3 regions of the Streptomyces sp. NPDC048600 genome follow, and region 1 is predicted to be linked to each of the others. Evidence: predicted binding sites of a transcription regulator. Region 1 holds the regulator's gene; each other region holds the start of a gene.
The links. The regulator HrcA, encoded in region 1, represses chaperone genes, less so after heat shock. The targets are predictions, from matches to a motif close to TTNGCACTCNGNNNNNCNGAGTGCNAA.

Region 1 (2,263 bases):
GGACCCGGCCGTCACCGGCGCACTCCGGACACGGAGTCGGCACGACGGTTCCGAAGCCCTGGCACTGCGGGCAGGGCCGCGAGGTCATGACCTGGCCCAGGAAGGACCGGGTGACCTGGGAGACCTCACCACGGCCGCGGCACATGTCGCAGGTCTGCGCGGAGGTGCCCGGCGCCGCGCCCTCGCCGCTGCACGTGGTGCAGACGATGGCCGTGTCGACCTGGATGTCCTTGGTCGTGCCGAAGGCCGCCTCGTCGAGCTCGACCTCGATCCGGATCATCGCGTCCTGGCCGCGCCGCGTACGCGAACGCGGGCCGCGCTGGGACGCCGTGCCGAAGAACGCGTCCATGATGTCCGAGAAGTTGCCGAAGCCGCCCGCGCCGAAGCCCGCGCCCGCGCCGCCGGCCTGCGAGAGCGGGTCGCCGCCGAGGTCGTAGACCTGCTTCTTCTGCGGGTCCGACAGCACCTCGTAAGCGGCGTTGATCTCCTTGAACCGCTCCTGGGTCTTCGGGTCCGGGTTCACGTCCGGGTGCAGCTCGCGCGCGAGCCGCCGGAAGGCCTTCTTGATCTCATCCTGCGACGCGTCGCGACGCACGCCGAGAACGGCGTAGTAGTCCGTGGCCACTTACGACTCCGCCAGGATCTGTCCGACGTAACGTGCCACTGCGCGTACCGCTCCCATCGTTCCCGGGTAATCCATGCGGGTCGGTCCGACCACGCCGAGTTTGGCGACTGCCTCGCCGCCCGAACCGTAGCCCACCGACACCACCGACGTGGAGTTGAGTCCCTCGTAGGCGTTCTCGTGACCGATGCGCACGGTCATGCCCGAATCCCCCGCCTCGCCCAGGAGCTTGAGGAGCACGACCTGCTCCTCGAGGGCCTCCAGGACGGGACGGATGGTGAGGGGGAAGTCATGTCCGAAGCGCGTCAGATTGGCGGTGCCGCCGATCATCAGCCGCTCCTCGGTCTGTTCGACGAGCGTCTCCAGGAGGGTGGAGAGGACCGTCTGGACCGTGCCGCGGTCCTCCGGTTCGAAGGCCTCCGGCAGATCCTGCACCAGCGGGGGCACATCCGTGAAGCGCCGGCCCGCCACCCGGCTGTTCAGCCGCGCCCGCAGATCCGCGAGCGAGGCCTCGCCGAACGGCGCCGGGCAGTCGACCATCCGCTGCTCGACCCGGCCGGTGTCGGTGATCAGCACCAGCATCACCCGGGCCGGGGCCATCGACAGCAGCTCGACGTGCCGGACCGTGGACCGGGTCAGCGAGGGGTACTGCACGACGGCCACCTGCCGGGTGAGCTGCGCGAGCAGCCGCACCGTGCGGGCCACGACGTCGTCGAGGTCGACGGCGCCGTCGAGGAAGTTCTGGATCGCCCGCTTCTCGGGCGCGGTGAGAGGCTTGACCTCGGCGAGCTTGTCGACGAACAGCCGGTAGCCCTTGTCGGTCGGGATCCGCCCGGCGCTGGTGTGCGGCTGCGCGATGAAGCCCTCGTCCTCCAGGGCCGCCATGTCGTTGCGCACGGTCGCCGGGGAGACGCCGAGGTTGTGGCGCTCCGTGAGGGCCTTGGAGCCGACCGGTTCCTCGGTTCCGACGTAGTCCTGGACGATGGCGCGCAGCACCTGGAGCCTTCGTTCACTGAGCATCGCGCACACCTCCAGCAGTCGTCACCCTGGCGCTCTGTCCCTCTGTTTCCCCCGCCTGGCACTCGGAACATAGGAGTGCCAGCCTCACCGGCCCAGTGTACGGCTGTCGGGTGGCCCCCCGGCAAGACCGGTCCCGTACGACCGTGCCCCGCGCGGGGGTCACCGTTAGCGTCGCGGTATGACGGTGACTTGGGAAGACCTGGGATGGGAGCCGCTGGCCACAGGGGTCGGCCGGTGCCGGCTCCCGGTGTGGGACTGCACGGCGGGGCTGGTCCTCGGAGACGGCGCGGCGCTGCTGATCGACGCGGGTTCGAGCCTGTCTGAAGGGAATCTGCTGCGGACGCGGGCCGAATGGCTGGCCGGCCACGATGTGACCCATCTCGCGCTCACCCACCCCCACTTCGACCATGTCTTCGGCGCGGCGGCGTTTCCCGGCGCGGAGGTGTTCGGCGCGGTGGGCGTGGACGGGGCCCTGACCGGGGCCCGCGCGGGCGACGAACTGCGCGCGGACGCGGTGCGCCACGGTCTGGACGCCGAGGCGGCGCGCGAGGCCTCGGCCGCGCTGGCCGCGCCCCGCCACCACGTCACCGGCGAGTGGACCCTGGACCTGGGCGGCGGCCG
Region 2 (2,263 bases), on a different contig from region 1:
CTTTCATGAGCGTGACCGTCCGCATCCCCACCATCCTGCGCACCTACACCGGTGGTCAGGCGGAGGTTCCCGCCGAGGGCGCGAACCTCTCCGAAGTCATCGCCGACCTGGAGAAGAACCACACGGGCATCGCCGCCCGGGTCCTGGACGACCAGGGCAAGCTGCGCCGGTTCGTGAACGTGTACGTCAACGACGACGACGTGCGCTTCGAGCAGGGCCTGGAGACCGCCACCCCGGACGGTGCCGGCGTCTCCATCATTCCCGCGGTCGCCGGCGGCTGATCCCGCCCGCAATTACCGTCGGTAACGGTGGTAACTGAGAGTTCATCGAATTGCCCCCTCCGCGAGAGAAGCGGAGGGGGCAATTCTGCATGGTTGAGCACGGTAGAGTTGGGGAAGCCGCCCCTTTCGTATGCCGGACGCATATGAGTTCCGCCAGGCGTTCCGTCGGAGAACCGACGAGAAGTGGCCAAACTGTGCGGCGGTTTTGCGACGTTCATCCCCTTTGTATGACCCGACTTGCCCGGAATTCGGGTGAATTCTCGGTAAACTCCCGACCGGTCGCGTCCTGAATTCTCGTCCGATTGACCTGTTGCAGACGGCAGTTGGACAGATACATTCAGCCGCGGTCGACGCGTTCCGGCGCACGCCCCCGGGTATGGGGGGTGAGGTCTGACCCGGGTCCGCGAAGTGTGGATCTGTGCAAGGGCCAGTAATAGGGGAGTTAGGCATGGCTCAGGGCACCGTCAAGTGGTTCAACGCGGAGAAGGGGTACGGCTTCATCGCGGTCGACGGTGGTGCGGACGTCTTCGTCCACTACAGCGCGATTCAGATGGACGGCTACCGCACCCTGGAAGAGGGCCAGCGGGTCGAGTTCGAGATCTCGCAGGGTCAGAAGGGCCCGCAGGCCGACATGGTTCGCGTCACCGCCTGAACGTTCTTTCTTTGTGAAGGGCCCGCACCCGTGAGGTGCGGGCCCTTCGCTCGTGTGCGCCCGCTCGCGCGCCCGCTCGTGTGCGCCCGTTTGTGTTCGCGCGGGGCTGAGAGCCGCTTCCGATCCCCTGGAGCCGCTTGCACTCGGCAGGGGCGAGTGCTAATCATTGGCGTTAGCACTCTGAAGGTGAGAGTGACAACGAGGACCGGGTCGGTGAGGCCCGCAGGCCGGGTGGGGCAAGGAACCACGAGGCTTGCGAGCCGTCCGTCGCGGGCGCGGGCGCGGTCCGAAGGAATCACCCCCAGTCCTGGAGGGACCACTTCACATGGCCAAGATCATCGCGTTCGACGAGGAGGCGCGGCGCGGCCTCGAGCGCGGCATGAACCAGCTCGCGGACGCCGTCAAGGTGACGCTCGGCCCCAAGGGTCGCAACGTCGTCCTCGAGAAGAAGTGGGGCGCCCCCACGATCACCAACGATGGTGTCTCCATCGCCAAGGAGATCGAGCTCGAGGACCCGTACGAGAAGATCGGCGCCGAGCTGGTCAAGGAAGTCGCCAAGAAGACGGACGACGTCGCCGGCGACGGTACGACCACCGCCACCGTCCTCGCCCAGGCGCTCGTCCGCGAGGGTCTGCGCAACGTGGCCGCGGGTGCCAACCCGATGGCCCTCAAGCGCGGTATCGAGAAGGCCGTCGAGGCCGTCTCCGGCGCCCTGCTCGACCAGGCCAAGGAGGTCGAGACCAAGGAGCAGATCGCCTCCACCGCCTCCATCTCCGCCGCCGACACGCAGATCGGCGAGCTCATCGCCGAGGCGATGGACAAGGTCGGCAAGGAAGGCGTCATCACGGTCGAGGAGTCGCAGACCTTCGGTCTGGAGCTCGAGCTCACCGAGGGCATGCGCTTCGACAAGGGCTACATCTCCGCCTACTTCGCGACCGACATGGAGCGCATGGAGGCGGTGCTCGAGGACCCGTACATCCTCATCGCCAACTCCAAGATCTCCTCGGTCAAGGACCTGCTCCCGCTGCTGGAGAAGGTCATGCAGTCGGGCAAGCCGCTGCTGATCATCGCCGAGGACGTCGAGGGCGAGGCCCTGTCGACCCTGGTCGTCAACAAGATCCGCGGCACCTTCAAGTCCGTCGCCGTCAAGGCCCCGGGCTTCGGTGACCGCCGCAAGGCCATGCTCGGCGACATCGCCATCCTCACGGGCGGCGAGGTCATCTCCGAGGAGGTCGGCCTCAAGCTGGAGAACGCGTCCCTGGACCTCCTGGGCCGCGCCCGCAAGGTCGTCATCACCAAGGACGAGACCACCGTCGTCGACGGCGCCGGC
Region 3 (2,263 bases), on a different contig from region 1:
CCTGGAGCATCGCCTTGCGGCGGTCGCCGAAGCCGGGGGCCTTGACCGCGACCGCGTTGAAGGTGCCGCGGATCTTGTTCACCACGAGGGTGGACAGGGCCTCGCCCTCGACGTCCTCGGCGATGATCAGCAGCGGGCGGGAGCCACCGGACTGGATGACCTTCTCCAGCAGCGGCAGCAGGTCCTGGATCGAGGAGATCTTGCCCTGGTTGATGAGGATGTAGGGCTCCTCCAGGACCGCCTCCATGCGCTCCTGGTCCGTCACGAAGTACGGCGACAGGTAGCCCTTGTCGAAGGCCATGCCCTCGGTGAAGTCCAGCTCCAGACCGAAGGTGTTGGACTCCTCGACGGTGATGACACCGTCCTTGCCGACCTTGTCCATCGCCTCGGCGATGAGCTCGCCGACCTGCTGGTCCTGGGCGGACAGCGCGGCGACGGCGGCGATGTCGGACTTCTCCTCGATCGGCCGGGCGGTCGCGAGCAGGTCCTCGGAGACGGCGGCGACGGCCGCGTCGATGCCCTTCTTCAGGGCGGCCGGGGAGGCGCCGGCGGCGACGTTCTTCAGGCCCTCGCGGACGAGCGCCTGGGCCAGCACGGTGGCGGTGGTCGTACCGTCACCCGCGATGTCGTTGGTCTTGGTCGCCACCTCCTTCACCAGCTGCGCGCCGAGGTTCTCGTACGGGTCCTCGACCTCGACCTCGCGGGCGATGGTCACACCGTCGTTGGTGATGGTGGGGGCGCCGAACTTCTTGTCGATCACGACGTTGCGGCCCTTGGGACCGATCGTCACCTTGACCGTGTCCGCAAGCTTGTTGACGCCACGCTCAAGGGCGCGACGGGCGTCCTCGTCGAACTTCAGGATCTTCGCCATGGCAGCGGTAGCCCTCTCGGAAAAGTCTGGGGTAAAGAAACTGCGCCCCGGGCGCCCGGCTACTCATCGGTCGCGGGGGCCAGGGGCGCAGTGGAAAGCAAAGGTGCTTCGCGGGAAGCGAGGTGCTTACTTCTCGATGATCGCGAGAACGTCGCGAGCCGAGAGAACGAGGTACTCCTCGTTGTTGTACTTCACCTCGGTGCCGCCGTACTTGCTGTAGAGGACCACGTCGCCGACCTGGACGTCGAGCGGCAGACGGTTGCCGTCCTCGAAGCGGCCCGGGCCCACGGCGAGGACGACGCCCTCCTGGGGCTTCTCCTTCGCGGTGTCCGGGATGACCAGGCCGGAGGCCGTGGTCTGCTCGGCGTCGAGCGGCTGGACCACGATGCGGTCCTCGAGCGGCTTGATGGCAACCTTGGAGCTGGTGGTCGTCACGATCCGACCTCCCCCTTCGGAGATCTCACGGGGTTAACTGTCTGAGGTGGCGACCAGGTGGATCCGTCGTCGCGGGTGCCGGACCTGCCCGTCGCGTGTTTGGCACTCTCCAGTGGGGAGTGCCAGAGCCGAGACTATGACCGGGGTTAGCACTCGGTCAAGCGGAGTGCCAATTGACGTCCGGCGCGGCGCGTTCTCTCCAGTCGCTCACAGGTAGTCCTCCAGCCTCCCCACCGTCAGCCCGAGCCGCTGGATCTCCCGCAGCACGGCGGCCGTACGGTCGCGCAGAGGCGGGTCGGTGGGGTCGTGGGAGGGCAGCGAGACGATCGCGCCGGGGGCGAGCCCGGCGGGGGCCCGGGTGCCGGCGACGGTCGCGCTCCAGCGGACGACCGCCGCGATGCCGCAGTCGGCGGCGGCCCGCAGCGTGGCGGTGTCGTAGGCGCCGTGCGGCGGGCGGAACAGGCGCGGGCGCAGGCCGAAGCGGGACCGGAGCTTGTCCTGCTGCCCGCAGATCGCCGCGCGCTGTCCGGCGTACGGCAGTCCGCGCAGGTAGGTGTGGTCGAGGGTGTGGTTCTGCACGTCCGCGCCGACCGCGCGCAGCCGCGCGAAGTGCGCGTAGCCCGGCCCCACGACATGGCCGGTGAGGAACAGGCTGACCGGGAGCCGCAGTTCGCGGACCAGGTCGACGAACCGGGGGTCGCGCTCGGCCCCGTCGTCGTAGGTCAGGAAGACGACCGGGTCGCGGGTCGGCACCCGGTCGACGACGGGCGGCCGCGCGCCGGGGGCGGCCGGCCGGGGCCGGTGTGCGGGGTCCGGCGGGGCGGGCAGGGGCGCGGCGAGACCCCAGCGGCGGTACGGCGGCTGCGGCGCGCGGGAGTCAACGGCGGGGGCGTGCGGGGGCGCGGAGGGGGCTGTTGCGGGGGCCCGTGCGGCGCCGGTCTCGTGCACCCGTTCGGC

Region 2: the regulator HrcA is predicted to act here: its motif matches at 1,070-1,096, upstream of groL (chaperonin GroEL).
Region 3: the regulator HrcA is predicted to act here: its motif matches at 1,453-1,479, upstream of groES (co-chaperone GroES).

What each region holds. Positions count from the first base shown of each region.
Region 1 is NZ_JBVJGZ010000006.1:320,822-323,084, reverse strand. It holds gene dnaJ (molecular chaperone DnaJ) at 1-625, opposite strand, end outside; gene hrcA (heat-inducible transcriptional repressor HrcA) at 626-1,642, opposite strand; gene ACZ6SQ_RS11300 (MBL fold metallo-hydrolase) at 1,821-2,263, shown strand, end outside.
Region 2 is NZ_JBVJGZ010000021.1:86,307-88,569, reverse strand. It holds gene thrC (threonine synthase) at 1-9, shown strand, start outside; gene ACZ6SQ_RS26155 (MoaD/ThiS family protein) at 6-281, shown strand; gene ACZ6SQ_RS26150 (cold-shock protein) at 730-933, shown strand; gene groL (chaperonin GroEL) at 1,259-2,263, shown strand, end outside.
Region 3 is NZ_JBVJGZ010000010.1:197,110-199,372, forward strand. It holds gene groL (chaperonin GroEL) at 1-871, opposite strand, end outside; gene groES (co-chaperone GroES) at 998-1,306, opposite strand; gene ACZ6SQ_RS16635 (polysaccharide deacetylase family protein) at 1,514-2,263, opposite strand, start outside.